DNA from 3 places in the Arthrobacter sp. AD-310 genome. Region 1 is predicted to be linked to each of the others. Evidence: riboswitches for the same ligand, from Rfam matches in the RefSeq annotation. Region 1 holds a riboswitch; each other region holds the start of a gene.
What was found. Region 1 has a riboswitch for cyclic di-AMP ahead of ACYQ1Z_RS05115 (C40 family peptidase). Riboswitches for the same ligand answer to the same signal wherever they lie in the genome.
Positions count from the first base shown of each region.

Region 2: another riboswitch for cyclic di-AMP. It lies ahead of ACYQ1Z_RS07120 (glycoside hydrolase family 16 protein); the one in region 1 lies ahead of ACYQ1Z_RS05115 (C40 family peptidase).
Region 3: another riboswitch for cyclic di-AMP. It lies ahead of ACYQ1Z_RS09780 (aggregation-promoting factor C-terminal-like domain-containing protein); the one in region 1 lies ahead of ACYQ1Z_RS05115 (C40 family peptidase).

Region 1 is NZ_BAAHNO010000008.1:50,723-61,135, reverse strand. Features, by position in the region: gene ACYQ1Z_RS05150 (alpha-mannosidase) at 1-86, opposite strand, end outside; gene fdhD (formate dehydrogenase accessory sulfurtransferase FdhD) at 208-1,086, opposite strand; gene ACYQ1Z_RS05140 (molybdopterin molybdotransferase MoeA) at 1,175-2,551, opposite strand; gene ACYQ1Z_RS05135 (DUF6457 domain-containing protein) at 2,548-2,841, opposite strand; gene mobA (molybdenum cofactor guanylyltransferase) at 2,857-3,516, opposite strand; gene ACYQ1Z_RS05125 (HNH endonuclease) at 3,579-4,079, opposite strand; gene ACYQ1Z_RS05120 (NlpC/P60 family protein) at 4,304-5,065, opposite strand; gene ACYQ1Z_RS05115 (C40 family peptidase) at 5,226-5,903, opposite strand; cyclic di-AMP (ydaO/yuaA leader) riboswitch at 5,974-6,152, opposite strand; gene ACYQ1Z_RS05110 (M23 family metallopeptidase) at 6,281-7,105, opposite strand; cyclic di-AMP (ydaO/yuaA leader) riboswitch at 7,116-7,326, opposite strand; gene ACYQ1Z_RS05105 (metal-dependent transcriptional regulator) at 7,477-8,172, opposite strand; gene serC (phosphoserine transaminase) at 8,455-9,585, shown strand; gene ACYQ1Z_RS05095 (DUF3027 domain-containing protein) at 9,682-10,356, opposite strand; gene ACYQ1Z_RS05090 (cold-shock protein) at 10,363-10,413, opposite strand, start outside.
Region 2 is NZ_BAAHNO010000010.1:97,334-107,746, forward strand. Features, by position in the region: gene ACYQ1Z_RS07100 (amino acid permease) at 1-1,050, opposite strand, end outside; gene ACYQ1Z_RS07105 (helix-turn-helix transcriptional regulator) at 1,492-4,182, shown strand; gene ACYQ1Z_RS07110 (hypothetical protein) at 4,385-6,385, shown strand; gene ACYQ1Z_RS07115 (metallophosphoesterase) at 6,471-7,433, shown strand; cyclic di-AMP (ydaO/yuaA leader) riboswitch at 7,599-7,779, shown strand; gene ACYQ1Z_RS07120 (glycoside hydrolase family 16 protein) at 7,784-8,878, shown strand; gene ACYQ1Z_RS07125 (glycosyltransferase family 4 protein) at 9,425-10,171, shown strand; gene ACYQ1Z_RS07130 (lipopolysaccharide biosynthesis protein) at 10,168-10,413, shown strand, end outside.
Region 3 is NZ_BAAHNO010000013.1:69,435-79,847, forward strand. Features, by position in the region: gene ACYQ1Z_RS09745 (YhgE/Pip family protein) at 1-61, shown strand, start outside; gene ACYQ1Z_RS09750 (TetR/AcrR family transcriptional regulator) at 58-762, shown strand; gene ACYQ1Z_RS09755 (hypothetical protein) at 771-1,397, shown strand; gene ACYQ1Z_RS09760 (SixA phosphatase family protein) at 1,490-2,017, opposite strand; gene ACYQ1Z_RS09765 (winged helix-turn-helix domain-containing protein) at 2,108-2,971, opposite strand; gene ACYQ1Z_RS09770 (response regulator transcription factor) at 3,671-4,411, shown strand; gene ACYQ1Z_RS09775 (HAMP domain-containing sensor histidine kinase) at 4,418-5,920, shown strand; cyclic di-AMP (ydaO/yuaA leader) riboswitch at 6,040-6,200, shown strand; gene ACYQ1Z_RS09780 (aggregation-promoting factor C-terminal-like domain-containing protein) at 6,206-6,910, shown strand; gene ACYQ1Z_RS09785 (VOC family protein) at 6,949-7,317, opposite strand; gene upp (uracil phosphoribosyltransferase) at 7,363-7,998, opposite strand; gene ACYQ1Z_RS09795 (phosphatase PAP2 family protein) at 8,020-8,823, opposite strand; gene ACYQ1Z_RS09800 (nucleoside deaminase) at 8,947-9,450, shown strand; gene ACYQ1Z_RS09805 (glycosyltransferase family 4 protein) at 9,522-10,413, opposite strand, start outside.

The DNA of each region.
Region 1 (10,413 bases):
AGGGTCCGGGTGTAAACGGCAGGATTGATGCGCTCCCGCACAAATCTTTCCAGGCGGACTTCCGTGATCCGGCGGTCGTCGTGCAATGTGTGCCTTCTGTTGAGTGCGAAAACTGGACAATCGTGTCCATTCGATGGACAAATCTACCCGCTGGTAACGACTTATCCAATAGCTCAGGAAAATTCGCGGAACCGCTTTCGGACTTTCCTAGACAGCCGGCGCCTGGGCCACCGGCCTGCCGATCCGGGCGTCGCCGGCATAGATGTTCAGGCTGGTTCCGCGGCTGAATCCTGCCAGGGTGAGTCCGCTGGCGTCGGCGAGTTCCACGGCAAGGCTGGAAGGCGCACTGACCGCGGCCAGCACGGGAATGCCTGCCAGGGCCGCTTTCTGCACCAGCTCGAAGGATGCCCGGCCGGAGACCTGGAGTACTGTTCCGCGCAGCGGGAGGAGGCCTTCGCGCAGGGCCCATCCCACTACCTTGTCCACGGCGTTGTGGCGTCCCACGTCCTCCCGGAGGCACAGCAGCCGCGCGCCGCCGTCGTCCTCGATCTTGAAGAGTCCGGCCGCGTGCACTCCCCCGGTGTCATCAAACAGACGCTGGGACTTCCGAAGCAGGCCCGGCAGGGACGCCAGGACCTCGGCGTCCACCGTGATGGGATCCGACGCCGGGCTGTAATGCGAGGATTTGCGGACCGCCTCGATCGAGTCCGTCCCGCAGATGCCGCAGGAACTGGACGTGTAGACGTTGCGGCCGGTTTCGGGGAGGACGACGTCCGGGCGCAGCTGGGCTTCCACGACATTGAACGTCTGGACCCCATCCTCGTCCTCGCCGGCACAGAACCGCAGCGAAACCAGCTGGTCAGCGCTCCAGATGACGCCCTCAGACACCAGGAAACCGGCCACCAGGTCGAAGTCGTCCCCAGGAGTCCGCATGGTGACCGAAAAGGACATGCGGCCCAGCCGGATCTCCAGGGGTTCCTCGACGGCCAGAACGTCCTCCCGGTGCCGTACCGGAAACTCCAGGGCCTTGGGTGAGCCATCCAGCAGATACTTGTGCACCTTGCGGCGCTGGGTCACGCGTCCCATATTCCACCTTGCCTGTCCATATCTCCATCATGGCACCGCGGCGGCCCCGTCCTGCCCAGTGCGGCAGGTTTGGCCGGAGGCAAAGCGCTCACCCCAGGAGGGCGCTCCAGTCCACGGGGCCCGCCGGCGCCGGTTTTGCCGGCCGGGCGCTCCGGCCGCCGCCGCGGAGCTTTGCCTTGGCCGGCGTTTCCGCGGGCGCGGGGATCGGCGGGCCCCACGGCAGGGCAAAGGCCGGCACCAGCTCCCCGAGTTGCACGCCATGCGGGGGCACCACCATCACCCCGTCAGCGGTTGCCAGGCCGCGCATCATTCCAGGCCCGGTGTGCTGGGCGGGTGATGCCATGCCGAAGAGGAGCCGGAACGGCATCAGCCGGGTCCGTCCGGGGTCAGGTTCGATCACAGTGCCCGAGGGGACTTCCTGTACCCGGGGCATGGTGCCATGCCCCAATGCGGCCAGCAGTGGAGCGCCGATGGTGCTCAGCGCCATCATCGCGGCAAGCGGGTTGCCAGGCAGGCCCAGGACGAACCGGCCGTCGGGCAGTTCTGCCAGGACCGCAGGATGGCCGGGCCGCATGCCCACGCCATCGATGACCAGCCGCCCTCCCAGTTCAGCCACCGCCCTGCGAAGGTGGTCCGTGCCGGAGCGGCCGGTCCCTCCCGTGGTAATAACGACGTCGGCAGGCAGCTCGGGTGCGCCGGGCACCTCCGGGACATCATCTTCGAGGGCGGCGAGCCATTCCGGGTAGGAGTCGCCGATCTTCTGCAGTCCTCCGGGTATACCGCCGAGCATGCTGACCACTGCCGGAAGTTGGGGTCCGAACGTATCGCGCACCTGGCCGGGAACGGGCAGCCCCCGGGCCACCACTTCGGAACCGGTCAGCAGGAGCCGTACCAGGGGCTTGCCCTGCACACGGAGTTCGTCGTAGCCGGCCAATGCTGCCAGCGCCAGGTGGGCCGGGTTCAGCCCGGCACCGGCTTTGACGAGGACGTCCCCCTGGGCCGCTTCCTCGCCGGCTTTCCTGATGTGCTGGCCGGTGCGCGGCTCCCCCGGACGGGCGGTGCCGCCGGTTAACAGGACGGGCAGGCCGTCGTCGTCCGTTCCCAGCACCGCAGCTTCGCTGCGAAGGATGGCCTTGCCCCCGGGCGGGATGAGGCCGCCGGTGACGATAGGGCTCGCCTGGTGCGGGGCAAGCCGGGTCCCGGGTTCAACAATGATCCAGGGCCCGGTCCCATTGACCGCCCATCCGTCCATGGCGGAAGAGGCATAGTGGGGCATATCCTGCAGCGCCACAATGTCCTGGTCCAGGATGCGGCCGAGGGCGAGCTCCAATGCCACCGGCGCCGCAGGGATCGGGGTGGCCGCATCAAATGCCGCCTGCCGGGCTTCCTCCCAGGTGTGCGCCAGGCGGTGCTGCTCTTCGTGCCCTTCCGGTCCGCCGGAGTCTGCCGTGGTTTCCCCGGTCATTCGCCGGGAGTCCCCGCCGCTTCAGCATCGTAGTCGGAGGCCAGGGAACGGGCCACGGCCAGGGCCGAGTCCATGGAGGCGGTATCGGTGGCCCGCCCGGCGCCGGAGGCAAGGCCCGCCGCGTAACCGGCAATAAAGGTGGTGAGCGGGGCAGCCGGACGGACCACGGAGTGCGCGGCTACTCCGGCCAGCGAAAGGATGGCGTTGATGTCCACCTGGACATCCTCGAGTTCATACGCCTGGAGCAGGGACCTGCACCATTCCTCCAGCGTTTCGTCCTGGCTCTTCATGAACTGCCTCCCAAGTTAGCTGCGGCTGCGCCGCTGCTGGCTCGAATGCTGGTCACCGGCGGCAACCCCCAGCGCGGCGGCATCGTCCCACGTGTCCACGTCTGCTGTGGACGCGGCAGGAACCATGACAAGCTGCACGTCCAGACTAGCAAGGAGCGCGCGCACCGAAGCGTTGACCAGGTTTCCGTTGCCCTCGAGTTTCTGCACGGCGCTTCTTAACCCACTCGTGCGATAAAAGCCGACGAGTGGCTGGATCCGACCCTCCGGGCTGCCGTCGTCCGCGCTGGCCAGGAGCGCTTCCGGTTTGTCCGCCTCCGCGGCCAGGGCAAGGGACAAGGTCCTGACAGCGTCCGCTACCAGCGGCATGTCGCAGGCCAGCACCAGGGTATAACCGCTGCCGGCCCCGCCCTCCGACAGGGCCTCGAGTCCGGCGGCAATCGCTGCTGCGGGTCCGGCGAATTCGGGCTGCTCGCGGCAGGTCGCCACCCCGTCCGGCAGGGGCCCGGAATCGGGCCCCACGACCACCACCTTGCGCGCTCCTGCAGCGGCGGACAGGGACCGTTGGAGCAGCGTTGAACCGCCGAACACCAGATGCTGTTTGGGCACGCCCCCCAGGCGTGACGAACGTCCTCCCGCCAGGATCAGGGCGTCAAACTCCGGCACTTCGACTTTCACGGTTCCAGCCTAGCCACCAGCCGGCTCTGCCGCGCACCCCCGCAAGATCACACCGAAGGGAATCAGGCTGCGCGTTCAGGGAGCAGGAACGGGTCCCATGCCGGGGTCGGCTTTTCCAGTTCCTTGATCTGCCACATGGTGCCGTGCGGCGGTTCGGGGACGAACCGCAGCTTCCAGCCCATTTCCGCGGGAGTGTGATCACCCTTGACGTTGTTGCAGCGGAGGCAGGCTGCCACGAGGTTCTCCCAGGAATCGGCCCCGCCGCGTGATTTTGGGTGGACATGGTCGATTGTGTGCGCGGCTTTCCCGCAGTAAGCACATTTGTGCCCGTCCCGCCGCAGGACACCGCGCCGGCTGACAGCGGTTGCCTGGTTGTACCTCGGCCGGATGTAGCGGTTGAGAAGGATCACCGAAGGCCGGCCCAATATCTCCTGCGGGCCCACCACGGGGTCGTCCCCTTCGGCCACCACGCTTGCCTTGCCCGTGAGCACAAGCACCAGCGCCCGGCGGAAAGTCACAACCGCCAGCGGTTCATATCCAGCATTCAGAACGAGAGTGCGCATGCACGTACCTCTTCACGGCCGCACCCGTCAGGGGCACGAGGGCCGGCTGCCCTCGGCATGTTCGGGCTATGGATCGACACCACAAGAGTAAACAAAGAAGTGCGCTATCAGCTAATTTCGCTGCAAAACGAGTTGGTCCCTTTTAAAGGGCAAGGACCCCTGCCGCGTGGGCAGGGGTCCTTGAACGGAGTCCGGTCGGCGAAGCGTTCCGGGCGGCGCCGCTATTAGCTGACGCGGATGAAGACCGGGCCGGAGCCAACGTTGGCGCTGAACACAACGGTCTGGTTGCCGTTGTAGCCGCCGTGGACGGCCTGGCCGTTGCCCGCGTAGACAGCGATGTGCGCTACGCCGGCGCCGCCGTCGGCGTAGTAGATCAGGTCGCCGGGCTGCGCTTCGGCAGCGCTGACCGTGCGGCCGAGGGACAGGTAGCCGGCAGGCCAGTCGTGGAAGTTGATTCCGACGGCGGCCAGCGAGTTGGTGACCAGCATGGTGCAGTCCTGCATAACGCCCAGCTGGGCGTAGGCGGCGGACAGGATGGCCGCACCCTTGCCGCTTGCGGAAGCGGCCGGCGCGGCGGGGGCAGAGGCGGCGGAGACGGTGGCCGTGACCTTGGGGGCAGCAGGAGCCTCGGCAACCGGAGCCGGAGCGGCTTCCTCAACCACGGGTTCTTCCTCAACGACAGGAGCCGGGGAGGTGGTGACTGCCGGCTTCTCAAAGGTGATCGCGATGGTGGAGGCTGCGGAAATCGGGGCTTCGATCGCGGACTCGACCTCAAGGGCCGAGGCCGGTGCCGAGTCACGCTGGATGTTGGCGTCAGCCGCGTTGGCTGCAATGCCGCTGGTCAGGACCAGGCCGGAGGCTGCGGCAATGACCGCTGCCTGGCGTCCGACGCCGCCGGCGTTGTCGCCAACAGCCTTGGCGATGATGGCGATCGAGTTGGTTTTGGTGACCTCGGCGCGGTGCCGTGCGGTAGCACGAGTAGTCATCTTTTCTCTCTTTCGAATTCCTCGGGGCCTGTGGGCCGCACAAGGGTGTTGGACGCGCCGGCATCTTGGGGGTACGTCGGCGCGTCCCGAACGGGGATTAGTGATTTGGCGGATGCGCGGGCAAAGAAAAAGTTCCGGGGGCCGAAGCCCCGGGAACTGATTAGCCTGCGAGGGTGTAGAAGGAGGAGGTTCCGGTTGCAGCTACGGAGTGGAGCAGGGTGCCCTGGGAGGGGTTGAGCGCGCTGACCATCATGCCGTTGCCTACGTAGATACCGACGTGTGCGCCACCGTTCTGCATCACCAGGTCACCCGGCTGGGGGGTGGAGGTGGGGGTCATGGCGGTCCATGCGTTGACGCGGGGAATGCTGATGCCGGCCTGGGCGTAGACCCACTGGGTGAAGCCGGAGCAGTCCCAGCCGCTCACGGGGCTGGTGCCGCCCCAGACGTAGGGGCTGCCAATGCCGGTGTAGGCAATGGCTGCCAGGCCGGAGGTGGCGGCCGAGGAGGCTGCCGCGGCAACCTTTTCGGCTGCTGCCGTGGCCGTGGTGGCGTTGTCCGCGTCGTCGTCGTCCGAGGTGGACTGGGGAGTCACGCGCTCAACGACGGGAGCTGCAACGGTGGTGACCACGGGACGCTCGAAGGAGACCGTGGCGGTGGGGGCGGCGGTGACCGCAAGGGCGGTCTGCGCCGAGCCGGACTCGGCGGACGCGGAGACACCGGCAGTGGTGTCCGCAGCGTTGGCCGGCAGGCCCATACCCAGGACCAGTCCCGAAGCAGCAGCAACAACTGCAGCCTGGCGACCTACTGTCCCGGCGTTGGCACTAACAGCCTTGGACACAGCGTCCAGGGGGTTGGTACGAACCGGTTGCGCACGGTGGCGCGCAGAACTATGGCGTGAAGACACGAAGGTAGCCTCTCCCAATGCCTGCGAGGTGAGCTGTCGGATTCGGATGGGAGTCACCCGGCCGCGCTGCTTCCATGGAAGCTTTGCGACTTAACCCCAAGGCCTTCATGACGAAGACCAAATTTGGTTCCCCCGCCCCTGCCAGACGATGAAATGCGAACGGACCTTGAGCGGTGGCAGAGTTAGGCAATCCGCACAAGAGCGTCAACTTCGGAAAAGTTGACGCGAGTTAGACGGTACAGCAGTTTCGCGTGAATGTCACATTCAGGTCACGGCGGGTCACAACGAACTGGGAGTTTGCCCTCATTTGACTACAGCCAGCCCGTCGGATCGACCACTTCGCCGTTGACCTGCACCTCGAAGTGCAGGTGGCAGCCAGTCGAAGCCCCGGTGGTGCCACTCAAAGCCACCACGTCGCCCCTGGAGACCGTCTGGCCCTCAGTCACACTGAAGGACGAAAGGTGGTTGTACGTGGTCTCCAGGCCGTTTCCGTGGTCAATCACCACACGGTTGCCGCCGCCGAACTGGTGCCAGCCCACAAAGGTCACGGTGCCGGTGGCGGCGGCGAGCACGGAGGTGCCGCACTGCGCCACGTAGTCCTGGCCGCGGTGGAAGTCGCCGGAGCCGCCCGTGATGGGGCTGACGCGGTAACCGAAAGGCGATGCGGTAACCATGCTGGCCAGCGGCGCACCAAGGCTTCCGACCGATGCGGCGCGGGAGACGGCGCCCGCGGACTGGGCACTCAGGAGCTGCTTGAGCTTGCCGTCAGGGTCGGCCTGCGTCACGACCGCTGAGCGGCTGAAGTCGATCTGGGCGCCGGCTTCAGCGGAAATGGCCGGCTGCTGCGGCGTGACGGCGGACGCGGCAACAGGCGTGCTTCCGGAGGCGTCCGTGGCCATCACGGGACTGGTGGCAGGAACAGTCACTGTAAGCACCATGCCGGTGGCGGCCAAAGCGATCCCGGCCTTCTGGCCGATGCCGCTTGCAGAGGCGAACTCGGTGATCTGCCGGAACGGACCCCGACGGCGCCGCGCATCACGGTGGAGATCGCGGGGGCGCTCCGTGTGAGTAACTTCGGCCACGCGCGGGGCCGGAGCGGGGCCGGCCGCGCGGCGGCGCCCCCTGGAGGTCTGCATGGACAAGAAGGATTCCTCTCTGAAAGCCTGCGAAGTTAGCTGTCGGATTCGGGTCAGAGAGATCAAAGACCCGGTCCGGAGCAGGCAAGCTTCGGCACAGAGAGATTCCCGGAGGATTCCTACACTGGAAGAGGCTTGCTGCTGTCGGACTTCACCCCAAGGCAGTCCCCCGCTGCCGCTTGTGGTTCCCCCGCCTCTGCCAGTAGTGACTCGTGCACCTGTTCCGCTGGCAGAGCTCGGCTCCGGAACAGGTAACGCTTTAGTATCAACGCTTGCTTCAACTATAGAGGCTTAATCCCTAAAGTAACAATTCCGTTATCTTTGCGTAACCGCCATCAAATGGAGTATTCCCGGGTTGCGGGCGTCGCTCGCTAGCGGACGGTAACGAAGACGTGGGCGGCCACTTCGGGCGGCAGTTCGAGGGCGCCCTCGATGCCGGGCACGCGGACGGAAATATAGTCACCCACGCGCTCGAGCGTTACAGCGGCGCCGGGCCGGATGCCGCCTTCATCGAGCTGCGCCAGCAGTTCAGGTTCCACCTGGATGGGCTCTGCCAACCGGCTGACGGTCACCACAGAGGCGGTGCCATATGACTTCATGGCCTCCAGGAGGCTCACCGCCGTTTCCGCGACGGCCGCAGCAGCCTCACCACCCAGCGCCGCGAGGCCTGGGATGGGGTTGCCGTAGGGGGATTCGGTGGGGTGGTCCAGCAGTTCATAGATGCGCCGTTCCACACGCTCACTCATCACGTGCTCCCACCGGCAGGCTTCGTCGTGGACGTAGGCCCAATCCAGCCCGATGACGTCTGCCAGCAGCCGTTCCGCAAGGCGGTGCTTCCGCATCACTTCCGTGGCCCGCTTGCGGCCGACTTCGGTAAGTTCCAGATGCCGGTCCCCGGACACCACAACCAGGCCGTCACGTTCCATCCGGCCAATGGTCTGGGACACCGTGGGACCGGAGTGGCGCAGCCGTTCAGCAATACGGGCCCGGAGGGCAACGATGTTCTCTTCTTCGAGTTCCAAAATGGTCCGAAGGTACATCTCCGTAGTGTCGATCAGATCCGTCATCCAGCTCAGCTCCTCGAGCGCAGTACCTTGCGTTGTCCCACCGTATCGCCGTTCACCGCGACGTAGTCCGTTGGCTAGCTTAGCCTATTTTGACTTAGTCCGAATAGTTGAAGAGGCCTACTGGAGGCGTCTCACGGGCTGGACTTTGACGGTTCCGGTTCCCGCCGAATGGGCTGTTCAGGCAGAATGGGAACGGCCCAGATGCAGTCCACCCAGGCTGCCTGCCAGCGACCATCCACCCGTCCGGACCGAAGCCGTGTCCACGCCGAAATTGGAGCCCCTGTGAGCGAACCCAGCATCACTATTCCCGCCGACCTCCTCCCCAAGGACGGACGGTTCGGCGCCGGTCCCTCCAAGGTTCGGCAGGAGCAGATCGATGCGCTGTCCGCCGCAGCAAAGAACATCCTCGGCACCTCGCACCGGCAGGCCCCGGTCAAGAACCTCGTTGGTTCGGTCCGCGACGGCCTGAGCCGGTTCTTCCGTGCGCCGGAAGGTTATGAAGTGGTCCTTGGCGTCGGCGGCTCGACGGCATTCTGGGATGTCGCCAGCTTCGGCCTCGTGGAGAAGAAGGCCCAGCACCTCTCCTTCGGCGAGTTCGGCTCCAAGTTCGCCGCCGCCACTAACAAGGCCCCCTTCCTGGACGCCTCCTCCATCATCAAGTCCGAGCCCGGCACCCGCCCGGCAGCTTCGGCCGAAGCAGGCGTGGACGTGTACGCCTGGCCGCAGAACGAAACCTCCACAGGTGTTTCCGCCCCGGTGAAGCGGGTTGCAGGCGCGGACGAGGGATCACTGGTCCTGATCGACGCAACGTCGGCCGCGGGCGGGCTGGACGTCGACGTGGCCGAGAGCGACGTCTACTACTTCGCCCCGCAGAAGAACTTCGCGTCGGACGGCGGCCTCTGGCTGGGCCTCTTCTCCCCCGCCGCCCTGGAGCGCGCGGCCCGGATTAAGGCAAGCGGCCGCTGGATCCCCGACTTCCTCGACCTCCAGACCGCCATCGATAACTCGCGCCTGAACCAGACCTACAACACGCCGTCGCTGTCCACGCTGGTGACCCTGGACGCGCAGGTGCAGTGGCTGAACTCCAACGGCGGCCTCGACTTCGCGGCTGCCCGGACGGCGGACTCCGCCGGCCGTGTCTACCAGTGGGCCGAGGCTTCCGAATTCGCTACACCGTTCGTCACCAACCCGGACGAGCGCTCCAACGTCATCGCCACGGTGGACTTCGACGAATCGGTGGACGCCGCCGTCGTGGCCAAGGTCCTGCGCGCCAACGGCATCGTGGACACCGAGCCCTACCGGAAGCTGGGCCGCAACCAGCTGCGCATCGCCACGTTCGTGGCTATCGAGCCGGACGACATCACCGCGCTGCTGGCCAGCATCGACTACGTCGTGGGCGAACTGCGCAAGTAGCCGGCAGGCAGGCCGCCTGCACTTAAAGCACGACGGCGCCGCCCGGGTCCTGCCCGGCCGGCGCCGTTTGTGTAGGCGCTCTTTGTCTATCGGCGCTTACGCGACGTCGGAATCCCGGTCCGCGCCGTCGTCGTCCCCGGACGGTTTGTCCTGGGCTGCCTCGGAGAAGTCGGCGTCCGCGGCGTCGGAGCCCGTGACTGTCTCGTCCTGCACTGTGTCGTCCTGCACTGTGTCGTCCTGCACTGTGTCGTCCCGCGCCGTGTCTTCCCGCGCCGTGTCTTCCTGCACAGCGTGTTCCTGCGCCGTGTCTTCCCCGCCGGCTTCCTGCAGGGCTTCCTCGTCCTGCTGCTGCTCGTCCTGCTGCTGCTCGTCCTCCGGCCGTACCCGTTCGGCCCACGGCACCCACTCGGGCGCCAGGATCGAGTCTTCGGAGGGCAGCAGGCCCAGCTCGCTGACGGTTACCACCTTGGAGCGGGAGTTCCGGGTCAGGACCGCAAACCACTGCCAGCCGACGTAGCCTGGCAGCTTGGACTCAAACAGGTGCGTCACCAGGCGGTCGCCCTCGCTTTTGGCAGCGAGGTGGGAGCCGATGGTGCCGGCTGCAGTGATGCCCTCAATGGCGGTACGGGCCGTTTCGACGGCGGCGGCCAGGAACGCGTCCGGTTTTCCGGTGCGCCACACCGGCACGCCCGCCTTCCGCTTGGGGGCGTTCTTCACTGCGGCCGCCGGTTCCCGCACCTGTACCTTCGGCTGTTCAGCTTCCGGGACCATGGGTGCCTAAACGTCCAGCTCGTCGGCAACCTTACGCAGGGCAGCCGCGATCGCCTT
Region 2 (10,413 bases), on a different contig from region 1:
GATGTAGTTCAGGCCCACGGTGATGAATCCCACCACGGTAGATGCGAGCACGGCCGCGGCAGGCACTCCCCGGCGGGAGATCCTGGTCCAGGAGCGCGGCGCGTCCCCCCGCTGGGACAGCGAGAAGAGCATCCGGCTGGCCGTGTAGAGGCCGGAGTTCAGGCAGGACAGGACCGAGGTGAGCACCACGATGTCCATGATGGTTCCGGCGCCGGGGATGCCGAACAGTTCGATCACGGCCACGTAGGGGCTCTTGGCCACGCTGGCGTCATTCCAGGGCAGGAGGGTGACCACGATGGCGATCGAGCCGATGTAGAAGACCAGGATGCGCCAGACCGTGGACTTCACGGCCTTCTTCACGGCGTCGACGGGGTTCTCCGATTCGCCGGCGGCGATAGTGGCGATTTCGGCGCCAAAGAAGGAGAAGACCACAACGAGGATGCCGGCAAGGACTGCGCCCGGACCGTTGGGCATGAATCCGCCGTTGTCCAGCAGGTTGGTCAGCCCGGGTGCGGGGACGCCGGGTACCAGCCCGAGGATCGCGGCCGCGCCGAAGAGCAGGAACAGGACGATTGCGGCGACTTTGATGGACGCGAACCAGAATTCGAACTCGCCGTACGACTTGACCGAGCCAAGGTTGGTCAGTGTCAGCAGGACCATCAGGATCAGGGCCCAGACCCACTGGTCGATGCCGGGTACCCAGCGGTGCATGATGGCCGCCCCGGCGGTTGCCTCGATACCGAGCACAATGATCCAGAACCACGCGTAAAGCCACCCGATGCTGAATCCTGCCCAGCGTCCCAGCGCCTTGTCCGCGTAGGTGGAGAAGGATCCTGTTTCGGGGTTGGCGGCGGCCATTTCGCCGAGCATGCGCATGACCAGGATGACCACGATGCCCGCGGCCATGTAGGCGAGGAGGATGCCGGGCCCTGCCTGCTGGATGGCTGCCCCGGAGCCGACAAAGAGTCCGGCGCCGATAACACCGGCGATGGCGATCATGGAAAGATGCCGCGGCTTGAGCGACTTGGCTAACTGCTGGTCAGCGGGCATGGGGCGCCGTCCTTCGGGTATTGCGGATTGGATGGGGCGGGGCAGGCAAGGCCGCGCAGCCGCATTCAGTGCGGTGGGTCACAGGTTTCCCCCAACCCTAGACATGAAGCCGGGGGGACGGTCATGTGCAGGGGCACAGAACGGGAACCGGCAAATCAGATCTTCCCACAGGAAGAAGCAGTAGAAGGAAACAAAGGCTTCATAGGGGAAAACAACGAAATGTAACCGAAATCCCGAGAGTAATCTTGAGCAAATCCAGCGCCTTTGTGGATACTCCCCCTTCTTCGCCGGCGCTATATTTCCTTTTACGGCCGGGCACCGTGCTGGAGGTGCGGGCCAACAGCTTGCTCAACCGCGGGTCGCACCGGCGGCGGGCCAGCTGTCAGGATCGGCACGAGCGAAGCGCAGGGAAGCGGTCTCCTTCTTCGGGACGGGGACGCCATGCCGCTAATTGGCCGCAGCAGGGAACTGGACCGGATCCTCACGACGGTCCGGTCAGCCAGGGAATCCGCCCTGGCCGTAACGGGCGGGCACGGGACAGGCAAGTCTGCCCTGCTTGCGGAAATTCCTGCGCTCTCCGGCTCCCACACCGTGTTCCTGGCAGCCAGCGCCTCTGAAACCGGCTGGCCGCTCTCCGGGCTGACGGCCATGCTCGCTGCCATGGACGATCCCGTTCTCAACAGAACCGCCGCTGAACTGCCGGCCGGCACTCCAGGTGGTGGCGACGTGCCGGCGCTGGCCGGAATGCTCCTGGGCGGGCTGCACCGGCGCACCGCCTGCCGGACGGTTATTGTGATCGACGACGCAGACAAGCTGGATGCCTGCAGCCAGGCTGTCATCGGCTACGTGGCCCGGCGACTCGCCGGCACGGAGATCACGCTGATCATCAGCCTTCGCACGCCGGCACCGGACAGCCCCTTCAGCGGACTTCCGGCCCTGCACCTCGGGAGCCTGGACTACGGGGACACGGTGCGTCTGCTGACGGTGTTGCCGGCAGGGCCAACCACGACGGCGGCCGCGCACGCAGTAGCCGCGGCCGCCAACGGGAACCCGCTCGCCGCCGTCGACCTTTACCGGTGCCTTGCGGAACTACACGCGCAGGGAACGCGCACGCTGCCTGTTCCGCTGCCCCGCCTGCGCAGCCTGGAAGCAGAGCATGCGGCGGCGATCGGCGCCTTGTCGCCGCATGCGCGGCATGTCCTGGACCTGCTCTCGCTTTCCTTCAGGAGTGACATCAACGCGCTGGCGGAGGTTGCCGCGGATGTGTGGCCCGCCGTGGACGAACTGGTCGCCGGAGGCGTTGCCGTCCGGTCCGGACCAATCGTCAGCATCCGTGACCAGCTGCTTCGCGGACATGTCTTCGCGGCGATGGCACCTGCTGCCCGCACTGCCGCCCACCGGTCGCTGGCCCAGGCATCCGAGGACACCGATGTCCACGGCCACCGCTGGCACCTCAGCTTCGCGGCACCCGGGCCGCGGACGCCCTTCCGGCTGCTCCGCAGCGCCGCGGACCTGGTTAGCGCCGGAGAGGTGGCTTTCGCCGTGGAATGCGTCGAGCGCGCCCTCACCATCAGCCCGTGTGCAGCGCAAACCGCCGCAGGGCTTGTGCGGGTGGCCGAACTCCTGTTCAACCGCGGTGAGTTCGCCTACGCCGGACGCTACCTCGACTGGGGACTGCACGTGACACGGAATCCCCTTCTGATCCTGCGGCTCACAGCCGTGTCCTTCCAGATCGAGTTCATGCAGGGCGGCACGGTCAGGCCGGCCATGGTGCTCCGCCTGGCCAGGGAGCTTGGAATGCATGACCCGGCATACACGGCATCACTGCTGTGCGCTGCAGCCCTGTACTTCGCGGAGCGATGGGAGCTCAGGGATGCTCAAGAGCTGCTGCAAGAGGCCGCCCGGTTCCAGGATGCCGCCTCCGCTGAGTGCCTGGCAGTCAGCGACCGGGCAAGGAAGCTGGTGTCCGTCATCGGGGGCAGGACCGGCGGACCCGCCCACCAACCCGCGCCGGCAGGTGACACCCGGATGCTCAGCCTCCTCGTACGCGGACGCGCCCTGAGCTACGCCGAACATTACGGCCAGGCGCAGGAGGCTTTTAGCACCGTGCTCAGCTCCAGCGGCGCCGGCGACAAGGTCTGGCGGGAAGCCGCTGCGCTCCTGGCGGCGGACAACGACATCCGGGCCGGGAATGTGCGCTCTGCGGTGGCCCGGATCGACGAAATTGACCAGAACGAGCCGCAGAACAAGTACCTCAGGGGAATGCGCCACGTCTTGTGGGTCTGGCGTGCCCATGCCCTTGGAGATGAAGCACTGGCCCAGGCCTGCGCCGCGGAGGCACAGCGCTTCGCAGGGGAGACCCACCCCGCCATCACCGCACAGCTTGCTGCCTGCCGGGGCCAGTCCGCCCTGTTGCGCGGGGATTTGGCGGCGGCCCTGGCGCAGCTGTGCCGCGCTGCGGAAGTCGGCGCGTGCCTGGGCAGTCCCGCCCTGCTCCGGTGCGAGGGGGACCTGGTGGAAGTCCTCGTCCGGCTCGGCAGGCACCGTGAAGCGGGCCAGGCACTGCTGCGCCTCGAAAGCCGCTCGGTGGGGCTGGGTTCACCCTGGCTGCTGGCTGTCGTGGCGAGGAGCCGCGCCATGCTGGCGGACGGCGAGCAGTCACTGCAGCTGTTCAGCCGGGCGCTGGAAGGCAGGAACGGTCGGGAATCCGTGCTGGAACGCGGGCGGACGCTGCTCTGCTACGCCGAACGGCTGGCCGCGCTGGGCCGGATACGTGACGCCCGCTCCGCCCTGATGCGCGCCAGGGTGATGTTCGAGGAGGCCGGCGCGGATGGCTGGACACACCACGTCACGGGACTTCTGCTGGAAGAACGGGCGGAGCCGGCCGGTCAACGCGGCAACCCTGCACTGCTGCTGCTTGCCGACCATGAGCGTGCCCTGGCCAAAATGGTGGCCCGGGGCATGCGGAACAAGGAGATCGCGGCAACGCTCTACGTATCGGTGCGGACGGTGGAGGTGCGCCTGACCGCCATTTACAGGAAGCTGGGTGTGGAGTCCCGCGCGCAACTGACGGCGCTGGCCGCGGGCAAGGTAAACCCGGCCGCCGAACCGTACGTTCTTCCCGCGGTGTAAAGGATAGTGACAGTTCGGACCCAGCCGGGCGCGGTTCACGCGGTACGCCGCTACCCCTAACTCCCTATTGGAAGGGTTTCGAAAAGTCCCTATTGCGGGGGTATGAGAACCAGGACTAAATTTGCCTGCATCTTGACGTTCAAGAAACGGACGTCCGGCACTGCTGGGTGCCTTCAGTATCTGCTGATAAAGGACGCTGGACATGTCCCGACCCGCCACAGCTCGTGTTGCTCAATCCATCATTTTGGCTGTCATTCTCCTTACCAGCCTCTTTACCGCTCTTGGCAGTGCCCGAGCCGCAGAGAATTACGGCTATCAGAGCATCGGCTATTCAGGGGTGGTCAACCCTCCCACCTCAGATAAACCGCAAAGCAAACTCTGGTGGAACGATGGTTCCTGGTGGGCCGACATGTGGGCGACAGGAAGTGGCTGGCATATTTTCCGCCTCGACAGGGCAACCAGGACCTGGGTGGACACCGGCGTCCTCAATGACAGCCGGAGTAACACTTTGGCTGACACCCTGTGGGACGGCAACAAGCTATACATCGCTTCGCATGTAGTGACCGTGTCCGGGGACGGGACGCCCAAGCCGTCCATTCCAGGGCAGCCGGCCAAGCTTTATCGCTACAGTTATTCCTCAGGCAAATACACCCTGGACCCTGGTTTTCCTACTACTATCACCAATAACAGCAGCGAATCGATGACGATTGACAAGGACACTACGGGCGCAATCTGGGCCACTTGGACGCAGGTTTCCGGAAACGCGACCTCGGGCTACACGAACGCCGTTTATGTGAACGTGTCCACTCCCGGCGGAACAAGTTGGAACACGCCATTTGTTCTGCCCGTGGCGGACCCGAATCCTGCGCCAGATGACATTTCTGCCGTCGTTTCCTTCGGGAGCAACAAGATCGGGGTGATGTGGAGTGATAATCCCGCGGGCACCGTTTATTGGGCAACGCGCACCGACGGAACGTCCCCGACCGCGGCGTCTTCATGGAAGGTCCAGCCCGCTGTTCAAGGAAAGGGCCAAGCGGATGACCATTTGAATCTCAAAGCCCTTCTCGCTGATTCCGCCGGACGAGTCTATGCTGCTTTGAAGACGAGCCTAAATGACACGTACACGGACAAGACGCTGCCACAACTTCAGTTGCTTGTCTTCCGCCCCGGAACCGGTGCTTTCACAAAGTCAACGATTGCAACCGTTGCTGATTGCGTTTCCCGCCCCCAGGTCGTGCTGGACACCACGAATAACGTGGTCAGAGCGTTTCACACTGCGCCTTCCACATCCGTTTCGGGATGCGCATACTCGGGCGTAGCGGGAAGTATCTACGAAAAGACCGCGTCCATGGACAACCCCGTGTTTGGCAGCGGCCGCGGAACTCCCGTCATCCAAGACGGAGCATCCCCAAACATCAATGACGTAACAACAACCAAGCAGAGCCTTAACTCCAGCACCGGTGTCGTGATCCTGGCGAGCAACAACGTCACCAAACGCTACTGGTTCTCGGACCGGTCCCTGGGGTCGGCGCCCGCCCCCAGTCCCTCACCGACACCTACCCCAACCCCTTCCCCTTCGGGAAGCATTAGCGTGGTGGGGACGGCGAGCAGCTATTCCGGTACGGCTGCTCCGATCACCCTCGCAAAACCGGCGGGTACGACCGCCGGTGATTTGTTGGTCGCCGCCTTTACTGCCGATTTAACCCCGTCGGTTAGCAGTGCTCCCGCCGGATGGACGCCACTTGTAAACGGTCTTACCATCGGAAACGGAGCGCGGATCTTTGTCTACTACCGGGTGGCAGGAACGGCTGAGGGCGCCTCTTATACCTGGTCTACCAGCACTGCTGTGAAATGGGGTGGCGGGATGACTGCTTATCGCGGAGCGAGCACATCAAGTCCGATTGACAGCATGGTGGCTACCCGCGTGGACACCAGCTACACGGCGACAAGTATCACGTTGCCAGGAGTAACAACGGCCAGCAACGGTGCCCTCCTTATCGGTGGCGTTGGGTTCGACAGCTCAACTCCTGCGGCATCTCCCCCGACAGGATGGGCAGAGCGCTGGGAGGCGGCGGGTGGACAAATCGCCGAACAGGCCGACAAAGTCCAGACATCCGCGGGCGCCAGCGGCGCAGCCACCTGGACATTTTCCGGGGCCAAAGCAGCGGGGGCCTGGCAAACGGCATTGCGACCATCCGGTTAAGGCTTGCTGAATCTTGAACAAGGCACAACCAAAGCCGCGTGGGAAAAGACGTGCTTGTATCAGCATTTTGACTCTGTTATGCGCCATGGGAATGACCGGTTGCGATGAGGTTACACCCCAACTTGCAGATGATGGGCCTACCGTCCACTTCACTGCAGCCGGTGATGTGGGACTTGGCAGCGGCGCCAAGGGGGTTTTGAACAAAGTACGAGAGCTTGCACCCGACTTCAACATCATCTTGGGTGACCTGTCCTATGAGCAAGGTGCCGAGCAGAAATTCTGCGATTTAGTACAACAACTGCTGGGGCCAGAAATTCCCACTCTGCTTGTGGCTGGCAACCATGAGAGCAATGGTCCCGACGGCTACATAAGCAATTACGTGGAATGTCTTCCGAATCGGCTTCAAGGATTGCAAGGAGACTACGGTAAGCAATGGTACGTAGACGTCCCGGACGAGAATCCGATAGTTCGGCTGATCATGGTCTCGCCGGGTTTGGAATTTCCCGACGGTAGAACGGACTATTCCAAGGGCAGCGCATCTTACCTATGGACCGAAGCCGCTATTGATACAGCCAGAGAAGCGAAAATTCCCTGGACGATAGTCGGTATGCACAATATGTGCTTCAGCATAGGACACTATGGGTGTGATGCCGGCCAAGCATTCCTAAACCTGCTCGTTAGGAAAAGTGTTGACCTTGTACTCACAGGACACGAGCACGTCTATCAGCGCACTTTCCAGATTGGATACGGCGACGGATGTCCTTATCTCTTCGTGCAGGAAGTCAATCCGAAGTGCGTGACTGATTCGGACAGCAGTGTGAACCAAGGCAACGGAACCGTCTTCGTCACCAATGGTGTCGGAGGTCAGAGCTTGAGGGACATCAACACGGAAGACGCTGAGAAGCCCTACTTCGCCGCATGGTCAGGCGCCAACTACAGCCCGGCTAAGGGTACCGCCCACGTGGTCTTGGATAGCACCCACATGAGAGTGGACTTTATTCCTTCCCGCGGATACGAGTTTCAAGATTCATTCCGTATCGAAAGGTGAGATAGCGCCTTCTTTGGCCGCCGCGCACCCTGCCAGTGGGCGATAGCACACCATCGCGCCAGATCCTTCATGACTCGGCAATGCCCGTGATGCCTGTTACTGGATTGTGACTTAGCGCTGCGTCTCCGGTACGGTCTACCTCTGGGGCTGCCCCAGCCGGCCCAATCCCGCAAGACGCCTAACTCTGCCACTTACGGGATCCCGAGACTCCTGGCAGAGGCGGGGGACCCACGTGTCCCGGGCATGGTTCTGCCTGCCCTCGGGGTGAAGTCACGGCAAACCTCATGAGTGGCCGGATGCTCTCATCCGAACCCGACAGCTAACCCCGCAGGCGACGAGAGGCACTACTCATGTCTGCATCTACGGATCAGCCGCGCACAAAAGCGCATCAGTCCATGGAAGAACCGGTTAATTCGACCCGTATTCATTCCGAACCTCACCGTTACACCGGGGTTCTCAAACGCCCACTCACGGTGCGCCTGGCCACGACTGCCTTTGTTGCCCTATTAGGCGCCGCCACTTTGGGGCTCTCAGCAAACACCGAAGCTCTGAATGTTGAACGGGTAACCAACTCCGCAAAGCAGCAGCCCGTTGCATCGCACATGCATCGCGACCAGCTCCTCCAGGCAACTGCCCCACTGGAACCTACTACAGAGGCGACGGTGGAACCCGACGCCGCCCCTGCCCCTGTTCCGGCGGCCAGCGAGCCACCACTTCCGGAAACAACACTGGAGTCCACGCTGGCACCGGCTTCGGCCCCCCTGGCGAATCTGGCATCGACTTCTACCCCGATGCCTACCGGAGTTCCAGGCGGATGGGTTATGACCTTCAATGACGAATTCAATGGAAGTTCCCTCGATACGACCAAGTGGTCCGACTGCTGGTTCTCCCCCACATGTGGTGAGATGAACAAAGTCAGCACCAGCCCGAGCAATGTCGCAATCAAGGATGGCAATCTCGCACTGACGCTGGCCTCGTCCACTTCCGGCGCCCTCGTTTCCAGCAATCCCAAGGGCGGGGCGGGCAGTGGCTATCAATTCACCACTGGTTACGTGGAGGCCCGCATCAAGTTCCCCGGTGACGCTAACGGGCTGTACAACTGGCCTGCGTTCTGGTCGACCGGGCAGTCATGGCCTACGACTGGGGAAAATGACATCGCAGAAGTCCTCAAGGCTAAAATGACCGTGAATTACCACTCAGGTTCCGGTACGCATAACCAGGGCACAGTTCCGGGTGACTGGGCGAACCAATTCCACACTTTCGGCTTGCACCGTACGGCAACCTCATCCGACGTGTACTTTGATGGGGTTAAAGTCAAGTCCTATCCCACGGACGATGGCAACGCGCCGCAGTATATTGTCCTCAACGTTGGGGCAGCGTCTACTAATCCAGTTTATGGGCCAGCCTCGGAGGTACAGGTCGACTACGTTCGCGCTTGGCAGTGATTTTCCTCCCTTATAATGGGCTCACCTGGACGGCGGCGGCATATCCCGCCGCCGTCCATTTTTGGCAGTTTCTCACTTTCAAAAAACAAGCCGGCGGCCCATCCGGTTCTTCCCATCATTTAGTAAACTCTTGCAATGAAGCTTCTGTACATAACAGAAAGTGTCCCTAACCGAGATCCTGTGCTGGGTGATGGAAGCTCTCTCATCCCCTTCGAGGTTTTGCGTCACCTACCTGCTGACGTGACGGTAACATTGCTGACATTCTCCGGGCCCGTGACGGTGCCGGATGAAGTTCGATCACGCTGCAACTCTGTGCATGTTGTCCCTCGACGAAGCAGGACGCTAGCTGCACTCCGTTCAGGCCTAGGCGTGAACGGACTAGGGCGGCAAGAACGATCGACGAGGCGTGCCCGAGAATTAGTGGCAGCATTGTCCCTGCAACAGGACGCTACGCTGATCCACGGGCCCCACGCGCTGTTTCTCTCCCACTATGTTTGGGGTCCTCTGGTCCTGCAGACTGTTGATCCTTGGTCTATCCGGGCGGCCATGGATACTGCCATCGCAGGAAAGTTGATGCCAGCATATAAAGTCAGGGCGTATCTGGCTCTGCGGGCAGAACGACGCCTCCCGGCCCGTGCGCGGCTGTTGACCGTCGGTGCAGGAGACGCTGCCGCGTGGAGCAAGAAGCTGGCGCGGCCCGTGACCAGCGTTGCCAATGGAGCAGAGTCTGCGCCTCGTTACCGGGGGAAACGGAACTCTCCGGTGGTTTGCTTCGTGGGGAGCCTCAATTATGGTCCCAATATCGACAGTGCTCATGTGCTGGTCAAAAAAATTGCACCAATGGTCTGGGAGCACGTTCCCGATGCGAAATTCGTTGTTGCGGGTCGCCAACCTGCGGACTCAGTTCTTGCGCTGTCTGCTGATCAGGTTGAAGTCCTGGCTAATGTCCCCTCCGTGATGGACGTATTCAATGGTTCGGATGTGGCGGTCTTCCCAGACGAGCACGGCGTCGGCATACGGAATTCCGTCCGGGAAGCCTTGGCTGCAAATGTGCCCGTTGTGGCGACACCTGTCGCCGCCCGTGAACAGGCTCCGCATCCTTTGCTAACTATCGAAAAGGACCCGACACAATTCGTAGACCAGGTCGTAAACCATCTGAACGGCGGCCCGCCGAGGCTCATGTCCGATACCGGTTCTGAAGTCCGGACGTGGACGCAAACTGCTGCAGATTATCTGGATCAAATTCACTTGGCGGTGAACGACTGGCACCTGAAAGAAGGCAAAACCCCATGACACCAGGCGGAGACCTTGCGCGGGCAGGAGCAAGCGGCGCGATGTGGCAAGGTCTTGCCTTCGTTTCAGGCCGGCTGATCGTACTTGCGACCACTGTGGTCTTGGCAAGACTCCTCTCACCGGAGGAATACGGGCTGGTTGCATTTGCCTTAGTGCTGATGTTATACACCGAAAGCGTTGCTGACGCAGGAGTAGCCCAAGCTCTGGTCTATTTACCCCGAACCAAGGTTATGGCGCAGTCC
Region 3 (10,413 bases), on a different contig from region 1:
CGCGGTGCGGCGGAACAAATACTGGACGCTGAAGGCGCTCAAACCGGAGATCGCGGTATGACCTCCGGTCCGCCGCCCGCGGAAGGGCCGGATACCACCGGCGGCACGGCGGGGGCAAAAGGTTCCCGACCCGTCCGCACCACCGCCACACGGCAGAAGCTGTTCGACGCCTCCATGGAACTCATCGGCCAGCGCGGGGCCGCCAGCGTCACGGTTGATGAAATTGCTGCTGCCGCCGGCGTGTCCAAGGGCACCGTTTATTACAACTTCGGCAGCAAATCCGAACTCATCGCGCAGCTGCTGCGGCACGGGGTGGACATCCTCAAGGCCCGGCTGCTCAGCGCCGCCCGCGGTGTGCCCGGAGAAACGGCCGCAACTGGGGCGGCCGGCAGCGACCCCTTGCTTGCCATGGAGGAAATGATCGGCCAAGCCATGGATTTCATGGCGGAGTACCCGTCCTTTGCCCGCCTCTGGGTCAGCGAGAACTGGCGCATTCCCAGCGAATGGCAGGGAACCTTTGCCGAGCTGCGCGGCGAACTGCTCGAAGTGATTGCCCATGCGGTGGAAAGCGTGGCCGCCGTCTACCCCGTGGATGAATCAGTCTCCCGGGGCAGCCTGGAAACCGCCATCTTCGGCGCCTGCTTTGTGGTGGGCCTGGACCGGCAGACCTACAACCCCGAACGGAGCCGTGACCAAAGCGTTGCGGCAATCATGGCCATTATGCGCGGCTACGTGCTGAACCCGCCTGCCCCTCGGGAATGATGGTGGACATGCGCCACATGGGGAAGAGCGGAAAGTTCGCCGTCATTACCGGGATCGCCGCGGCAGGACTGCTTGTGCTGACCGGGATGACGCTGGCCATGCCGGTCTTCAACGCGTTCATGGGAGTACTGGCGCTGGCGTACCTGTCGGCCATCGCCGAACTCCTGGCGCGGCGCCGCCGGGCTGCCCTGCTGGCAACCGGCGCCGGGACAAGCCTGACGCTGGCGTTCGCCCTCGCTTTCCTGAGCACCTGGGAACTGGCCTACGACGGGCAGTCCTCGTTCCTTGGCACTCCCCTGCCCACGGACGACCCCGACAACTATTTCGTCGGCGCCGGAGTGTCTGCTGTAGCCACACTGCTGGTCCTGTTCCTCGGAGTCGCCTGGCCCCCGGGGCGGAGATTGGCACCGGCTGCGGGCAGGAAAACCGCAGCACAACGCAGACCCGCCACAGCTCCCCGCAGCGCAAGGGCCGCCGCGGCGAAGAGCGCGCCGGGCAGGGGAGCCGCCGCCCAACGAAGTCCTGCACCGCGCATCCCGGCGCGTGCGGCGGCAGGCAAGCGCCCGACGTCGTCCGCTTCACCTGCCCGACGACCCGCACCCAAGCCGGGAAACAGGTCCGTGCCCCGGCGGTAAAACCTTCCACTGGAGGCCCCTGCCCGCCGCGGGCGCCCTCCACGTCGGCAAGCCGCGGTAGTCCGTCGGTACTTACGTACTGATAGCGGCGCTCAGTGCGCGCGCGGAACTTTGAACCGGGTGATCCGGGCGTCCTGTCCGTCCAGCTCCGCCCACGGTTTCTCGGTTTCCAGGACGGTGAGTGCGCTGGTGGGAAAGTGCGTGGCGGCATCCATGTAGGCGTCGTGGTCCGAATCGCGCGACGCCAGGTGCATCGCGAGGTCCTGCACGCCGGGCAGGTGGGCGATCAGCATCAGGGTGGTCACCGTGTCCGGAACGTGGTTGATCACGGAAAGCATTCGCAGGGCGGATGCCGCGTACAGCCCCTCCTCAAGCTTGGGGGTGGGGGCTTTGTCACCCAGTTCAGAGCACACCCAGGTGCAGGTCTGCCGGGTCCGCAGGGCGCTGGAGCAGAGGATGAAGTCGGGGACGATGTTGTGTTTGAGCAGCCAGCGTCCGGCCAGGGGCGCTTCCCGGTGGCCCCGCTCCTCGAGCGGCCGTTCGTGGTCAGCCACGCCACCAGGCCAGTCGGCCTTGGAATGGCGCATGATCACTAGCCGGCGAAGATGGTGCTCACTCATGGCCCAAGCCTAACGAACCCGTCAGCGCTGCTGTGCCCCTACAGCAAAAGGCGCCCGCCCCGCTGGGGACAGGCGCCTTTCGTTCAGAAGCTAGATCGAGTATTCCGGAGCGGCCCAGACGACCACCTCGGGGTGCTCGTAGAAGCGGTAGCCCTGGCCGCGGACGGTGCGGACCGTGTTGGCCAGGCGGCCCAACTTGGAGCGGAGCCGGCGGATGTGGACGTCGATGGTGCGCTCGTTCGGCACTTCCTCGGCGTTCCGCCAGAGGCCTTCGAGCAGCTCGTCGCGGCCGACGGTGCGGGTGCCGTTTTCCACGAGGTAGTTCAGGAGCTCGAACTCCTTGAAGGTCAGGTTGAGGGATTCGCCGTCGAGGTGAACCTCCCGGCGTGCAAGGTCGATGAGGACACCGGAGGGGCGCGGCTCCTGCGGCTGCTGCGGCCGGGGAGTCTCGGTGCGCTGGCGGGAGTTCACCGTGGGGTCGCCGAAGGTGGAGCGGACGACGTCGAGCGCGGAACCCGGGGTGCCGGCAGGGGCTACGGCGACTGCCGCGTAGCTCTCGGCACCGGTAACCAGCGACTGGGCGTAGGCGCGGATTTCCTGGGCCAGTTTGGCGATTGAGGTGCCGGCAGCCGCGGCGGTTTCCTCATCGATGCCCATGTAGAGGACAAATCCGCGGGCCACGTTGTCATTGGCTACGGGACGCACCGCGTTGGGCCCCGCCACTACCGGAGTGGGAGCGGTGACGGGTGCGGAGTCTGCCGCCGGAACTGCCCGGAGCTGCCCGTATGAATTGGGGTTGTAGCCCTGCGGCGTGTAGCCCTGTGCGGGGAAGCCGTTCCCGGCAGAGGGAGCGAGGGCCGGGCGTGGACCGAAGCCGGGGCGCAGGCCGGATGGCTGGCCCGCCTTGGCGGCGTTACGGACGGAGATGTGGACGTATCCGGATGCAACAGACATGGAATGCTTACCTCAATGTGAATGGCCGCCATCGCGGCTCGAATGCTGGGTTTCCCCGCACTGCGAACTGGGGAGGGGCGCCCGACGCTGGGCTGGGGGGCGAATGCCTAAGAACTTCGGCGGGTGGGAAGGTCAGGCGTGCATTCGACAACAGCGCATGTCGGCAGCAGCTGATGTGCTGGGCCAATATTCTGCGGCTGCAGGTGCTGTTGAGTTCTTGTTCACATTGGAAGTGTGCAGCGTAACAATGGCAACTTGCAAGTAACAATGGACCGAATCGTCCGCATCGTGAGACGAAATGCTCTATTGTGGCGCAGATCACGATTCTGGCGGACCCCAAAGAATAACGCTCGTTATCCGAGCAGCCGGCCCGATAACGGCGTTTGGCGAAATATAGTTCGACAGGCGCGGGCAAAAGGACGCTTTTATTCAACTGAGTGCGGAATGCCAAAATCGCTCCTCAAGCCCGACGCCCCTGTCCAGCCCGATGCGCTCCGGGGAAAAGATTTTTCCCGTCCGAACGTCCGGAAATGAGCCCGGGACTACCCTGCCCTCCTGCTAGAGGGTGCCAGGCGGGTGCCCGCGCGACCAAGCTGCCGGTTCGCTGCAGGACCTTGCCCAGCTGGCTACGCTGGCATTCACAGCCTGCGCACAGGAAAGCCAAAGCCGGGCTACACCCACCGATCGGAGAGTTGTCCCATGGCCACTTCGCACTCCATGACCAACAACCTTCCCAAGCTGTCCCACCCGGACGGCTCCCCCATCCGTGCCCTTGTGGTCGATGACGAGCCCAGCTTGTCCGAACTGATGAGCATGGGCCTGCGGATGGCTGGATGGTCCGTCGCCGTGGCCGCGGACGGCCCCGAGGCCGTGAAGCTCGCAAAGGACTTCCGCCCGGACGTGCTGGTGCTGGACGTGATGCTTCCGGGGTTCGACGGCGTCGAACTGCTGGGCAGGATCCGCGCCTTTGCTCCCGAGGTGCCCGCGCTCTTCCTCACCGCGAAGGATGCCGTCCAGGACCGGATCGTGGGGCTGGCCGCCGGGGGCGACGACTACGTCACCAAGCCGTTCAGCATGGAGGAGGTCATTCTCCGGCTGCACCGCCTGGTGCAGCGTTCCGGGGTCGCAGCCATGGACACCGCCGAACTGGTCGTTGGCGATCTTGTCCTCAACGTCGACACGCGCGAAGTCACGCGGGCCGGGGAGGACGTCCAGCTCACCGCCACACAGTTCGAACTGCTCCGCTACCTTATGGAAAACCCTAAGCGCGTCATCAGCAAGGCGCAGATCCTGGACAGGGTATGGGACTACGACTTCGGCGGGCAGGCCAACATCGTGGAGCTCTACATTTCCTACCTGCGCAAGAAGATCGACGCCGTCCACCCGCCCATGATCCATACCGTGCGTGGCGCCGGTTATGTGATCAAGCCCGCGGAGTAGGCTGTCATGCCCTTCCCCCAGGCTCCGGCCCAGCATTCCCGGAGCTGGCTCAAGCCCGCCACCTGGCACCTGCGGACCAGGCTGATCCTGCTCGCGATGGCGCTGCTGATCGCCATTTGCGGCGCCGTCGGGGTGGCCAGCTATGTATCTATGGACGCGTTCCTCACTCGCCAGCTGGATGACCAGCTGAGCCAGGCCGCCGAACGGGCCAACGATCCCGGCCGCCCTCCAATGGGCGGTTTCAACGGCCGCGACCCCCTGGACGCCCGAGGACAGAGCGTGGGCACGGTCAATGCCCGGATCGTGAACGGCCAGGTGAACAGCGGCGGCTTCCTCGCCTCGGATACCAGCCGGTCGGCGCTGTCCGCCGACGACAAAAAGGTTTTGCTCGCACTCGCCACCGATGCCCGGCCCGTGGACCGGAAGCTGTCCAACGGCGCGTACCGGCTTGTAGCCGTGCAAACGGACTTCGGCGACGTCCTGGTCACCGGCCTCCCGCTCGCCGGCAAGCAAAGCACCCTCGCTTCCCTGGTCTGGACCTTCGTTTTTGTATCGCTGGGCGGCCTGCTGCTGATCGGCCTCGTGGGAACGGTACTGATCCGGCGCACCATGAAGCCGCTCGAACAGCTGTCCGCGGTTGCCACCCGCGTGTCGCAACTGCCCCTCGACGCCGGTGAGGTCGCGCTGGCGGTCCGCGTGCCGCCGTCGAACGCCAACCCGGGCACCGAAGTGGGCAGCGTGGGCCACGCACTGAACCTGATGCTGGACAACGTGGCGAACGCGCTGCAGGCGCGGCAGAAGAGTGAGACCAAGGTGCGTCAATTCGTGGCCGACGCATCGCACGAGCTGCGGACACCGCTAACGGCCATCCGCGGCTACACGGAGCTGATGCGGATGACGGAGCGATTCACCCCCGACGGGCAAAAATCCCTGGCCAGGGTGCAGAGCCAGTCGGAGCGGATGACCGCGCTGGTGGAGGACCTCCTGCTGCTGGCACGGCTGGACGAGGGCCAGCCGCTGAAGCTCAGCGAAGTGGACCTCACGCAGCTGGTGGTCGAAAGCGTCAGCGACGAGAAGGTCATGGCCCCCGGGCACACGTGGCGGCTGGAACTGCCGGACGGGCCCGTGCTGGTCAAGGGCGATGCGTCCCAGCTGCGCCAGGTGCTCATGAACCTGCTGTCGAACGCGCGGAAGCATACCGCCGCCGGCACCACTGTGGTGACGGGAGTTGGCACCTCGCCGGAGGGCACGGCGGTAGTCACGGTAACGGACGACGGCGGCGGCATCCCGGCAGAGTTTGTCGACCACGCGTTCTCCCGCTTTGCCCGCGCAGACGCCGCCAGGAAAGGTACGGAAGACGCGGAAGGTGCGGGCGCCGCCGAGGGCACCAGTGGTCTCGGCCTGTCTATTGTGCAATCCATTGTGGAGGCTCACGGAGGCCGGGTAACGGTGTCATCACGGCCCGGCTGCACGCAGTTCACAGTTCAACTGCCTTCCTTCGATGTTTAGGCAAACCGACGCGCCGTCATTCGTGATGTCCGTTACCTAAATGTGACTTAAGCAGCGCCTTCCTGTACCGTCGATTGGGTGCGGTTCCCGTTCGGGCCGCGTATCCGGATGACGCCAAGCTCTGCCACTTCCCGGATTCCGTTTGATCCAAGGCAGAGGCGGGGGACCCACCGTCCCGGGCATCGATTGCCCTAGGGGTTAAGCCAGCACGTGTCTGTTCCGTGCGGCCGGATGCCCTCATCCGAACCCGACAGCTAACTCCGCAGGTGTGAGAGGCGATCAATCATGTTCAAATTCCCGGTACAGCCGCGCGCAAAACACGAGTCGGACAGCAATACACAGCGTCCCGCGGGCAGGAAGTTCACCTTTGGCCAGCGTGCCGCCGTCCTCACCGCAGGCGCCGCCCTGCTGGTGGGCGGAGTGGGTGCCGCAGGACAGGCCACCGGTACGCTGGCCCCCTCAGCGTCAACCACCGCGGCGCCCGCAGATTCCGATGCCAGCATGAGCATCGAAAAGAGCGAGATCCGGTCCAACCCGGCCGAGTCCCCTGCACCGGCTCCGATCAACGTGGTTCCGCAGGCCGCCGAGCCGGCCCCTGCGCCCGCCCCCGAGCCGGCTCCCGCTCCGGAACCCGCGCCCGCGCCCGAGCCGGCACCCGAGCCCGCTCCCGTCGTCGCGGTCAACGACCCTGCCGGCGCGCAGGCCTACGCCGCCGGCCAGCTGGCTTCCTACGGCTGGGGCCAGGACCAGATGCAGTGCCTGGTGACCCTGTGGGACAAGGAGTCCGACTGGACCACCACGGCCACCAACCCGAGCAGCGGCGCCTACGGCATCGTCCAGTCCCTGCCCGCCGAAAAGATGGCCAGCGCCGGCGCGGACTACCTCACCAACTACCGCACGCAGATCAACTGGGGCCTGAACTACATCAAGGAGCGCTACCAGTCTCCGTGCGGCGCCCTGAACTTCCACCTGGGCAACAACTGGTACTAAACCAGCCCTGAGCAGGACCCACTGCATCCCCGGCCGCCTCAGCGTCCGGGGATGTACTGCACCGCCCACCGGTTGCCGTCCGGATCGGCGAAATAGACGAAGTGGCCCCAGGCCTGGATGTCCACGTCGCTGACTTCCACACCGTTGTTCTTCAGGTGGTCGTGGGCCGCCTGGATGTCGCTGACCACCAACTGGAGGTTTGAGCCGGTGCCGGGAGGCGCGTCGGTGAGCCCTTCGCCGATGCAGATGGAACAGGCTGAGCCGGGCGGCGTCAGCTGTACAAAGCGGATGCCGTCGGAGGGCCGCTCATCAAAATCGGGATTGAAGCCGACCTTGTTGACGTAGAAATCCTTGGCGCGGTCCACGTCGGACACGGGGACAAACACAAGTTCCAGTTTCCAGTCCATGGGCACAGGCTAGCCAACGGCCCGGGCAGCGGAAAGGGTTGTGTCCTAGCCAGCGATGCCGTAAAGGCGGTCCCCCGCGTCCCCGAGGCCGGGAACGATGTAGGACTTCTCGTTCAGTTTCTCGTCGATGGAGGCCAGGACGATGGTCACGTTGGCGCCGGAGAGTTCCTCTTCCAGCTTGGCGAGGCCTTCCGGCGCGGCCAGCAGGCAGATGCAGGTGACGTCCGAGGCGCCGCGCTTGAAGAGGAACTTTATGGCTTCGCGCAGGGTTCCGCCGGTGGCCAGCATCGGGTCCAGCACAAAGATCTGCCGGCCGGTGAGGTCCTCGGGGAGGCGCTCGGCGTACGTGATGATGTCCAGGGTTTCCTCGTCCCGGGCCATCCCCAGGAAGCCGACTTCGGCCGTGGGCACCAGCTTGGTCATGCCTTCCAGCATGCCCAGGCCTGCGCGGAGGATGGGAACGACGAGCGGGGTGGGCTTGGTGAACGCGGTGCCCACGGTGGTGCTGACGGGCGTCTCGATGGTCACCGGTTCGGTGCGGACGTCCCGGGTTGCCTCGTAGGCCAGGAGCGTCACCAGCTCCTCCGTGAGCTGCCGGAACACGGGCGACGGGGTGTTCTTGTCCCGCAGGACGGTGAGCTTATGGGCGACGAGCGGGTGGTCCACAACGAGAGTGCGCATTGGTAAAAACTATCACCCGCGCTATTCCTTTCCGTGACCCGGGCTCCGGCCCGTGCTGCGCTCAGGACCCTGCCCGGCGGTCCGGTCAGTGTCGCGCCCGGAACTCCGGTTTGTGCCGGCGTCGTGATGGATGGCGTCCGCCACAACATCGCGCACCACGGGGTGCTCAAAGGTGGGTGCCGGGCCCGCGTGCTCCCTGCGCCTGATGAGATGGAACAGCCGGTGGGCCAGGATGACCATGGACACCCAGGCCAGTCCGAGGAACCAGCCGGCCATCACGTCCGTGAGCCAGTGGTGGCCCAGGAACACGCGGCTCAGGCCCATGGCGACAATGAAGATGGTTCCCGCCGTGATCGCCGTGATCCGTACCCAGAGCAGCTGGAACTGAAGGCAGATGATGTAGACCAGGACGCCAATCACCACGGTCGTGTTCAGTGTGTGGCCGCTGGGAAACGACGGGGTGGATTCATACGGCGGAACCGCTTCCGAGTGGTCCGGGCGGGTCCTGCCCACCAGCCGCTTGCCCACTGTGGTGGCGGTGGTGGATACCGCCGCGGCCCCGGCCACCAGGACGATAGGCCGCCAGGTCCGGCTCAGGAACGTCAGCCACGCTGTGAGGATGCTCGCCAGGATGGGCATTCCGACGCCGCCGCCCACGTTCGTGAAGCCGGTGACGAAGGCATCCGTTTCGGGATTCCGCAGCGTCTGAGCGTATTCCAGGGCGGGAATATCAAGGCTCGCCAGCCCTTCGTCGTCCACCACGTTGGAGTACACCTCGGCACCGAGCAACGCCATGGCCACAACCAGCGACCCACCAATAATCATGGTCAGCCACAACGCGGCATACGGCTTGATCCATCTGTCCACACGGTCACGGACGGTGCTCACTGTGCCTCCCGGCGCTGGTCGTCACGGGCTTTGGGTATCCTCCGAAACTATCATTGAGCCATGGTCTCCGCTGGAAAATTCAACACATGGATGGGGTTCGCCCTCGCCGAAGCCCGGCGTGCCCTCGATACGGAGGATGTTCCGATCGGCGCCGTGGTGTTGGGCCCCGACGGCGATGTACTCGGTTCAGGGCGCAACCAGCGTGAAGAGCTTGGTGACCCCACGGCGCACGCTGAGGTGGTGGCCATCCGGCAGGCGGCAGAACGGCTGCGTGAACTGGCCGCCGTGAATGGCGGGAAGGCGGACGGCTGGCGCCTGTCCGATTGCACCCTGGTGGTCACCCTGGAACCTTGCGCGATGTGCGCGGGGGCGATTGTCCTCGCCCGGATTCCGCGGGTGGTCTTCGGAGCCTGGGACGAAAAGGCCGGCGCCGCAGGCTCTGTGTTCGACGTCCTGCGGGAACGCCGACTCAATCACTGGGTGGAGGTCTATCCGGGAATTCGGGAGGCGGAGTGCGCGGCGCTGCTTCGCGATTTCTTTGCCGGGCACCGGAGCCGCCTGTAGCAGCACATGCCGGAACGGTGCTGACTGCCCTGGTACTGACTGCCTTGGTGCTGCCCCCAGGGTTGAGCCCGTTACGGGGAACCTGACGCCTTCAGTGCGTCCAGGACGGTCGCCGCCATCCGGTCCCAGCCCGGCAGCCTTCCCCGTGCTTCCGCCGCAGCGGTCCTCCACTCCCGACGGGTGCCTGGGTCCTCCAGCCAACGCCGCAGGACCTGTGCCAGCCGTCGTGGGTTCTCCTTGTCCCCTGCCGCCAGCGGCACCACTGCGCCCGGAAGCCGGGGCCCGCCGTCGTCCGCTGTGAGCATGGCCAGCCCCAGCGCTTCCACCGCCCCCGTTCCCTCCCGCACTACCACGGGAATGCCGCGTGCCAGGGACTCGGTGACAACCATGCCAAACGCCTCGGCTTCGGACACCAGGAGGCTGAGGTCTGCGGCGTGCCACTCGGTTTCGAGGGGGTTGCCTGTGAGCTCGCCTGCGAGCTCCACCCGGCCTTCCAGCCGGTGCCGGCTGATGGCGGCACGCACGTCCATCGCGTAGTCGCTGTCCGCCTGGTCCGTGCCCACCAGCGCAGCAGTCCACTCCAGGTCCTTGACCATGGCCAACGCTTCGACGGTGAGCAACTGGTCCTTGTTCGGCAGGAGTGCCGCGACAACGATGATCCGGGGTGGACGGGAACCGGCTGCGGCAGGCGCGGGATCGACCCCCGGGAGGGCAACATGGACCCGGGCAAGCCCGTGCCGCTCCTTCAGGACCGCGGCCGTGCTGCTGCTGGTGCCGATGACACCGGAGGCCGCGCGCATGGCCCGGGCTTCACGCGCCACCGCCTCGGCTCCATATGTTTCGGGAACCACCATGTGGGCAAGGACCCAGGTGGTGCGGCCAGCCCTCGCGGCGTACTCGAGTTCGCCTGGGGCGCCAACGGCGACCAGCCCGTCCACGATGACCACGGCGGCCCCGGCGCCC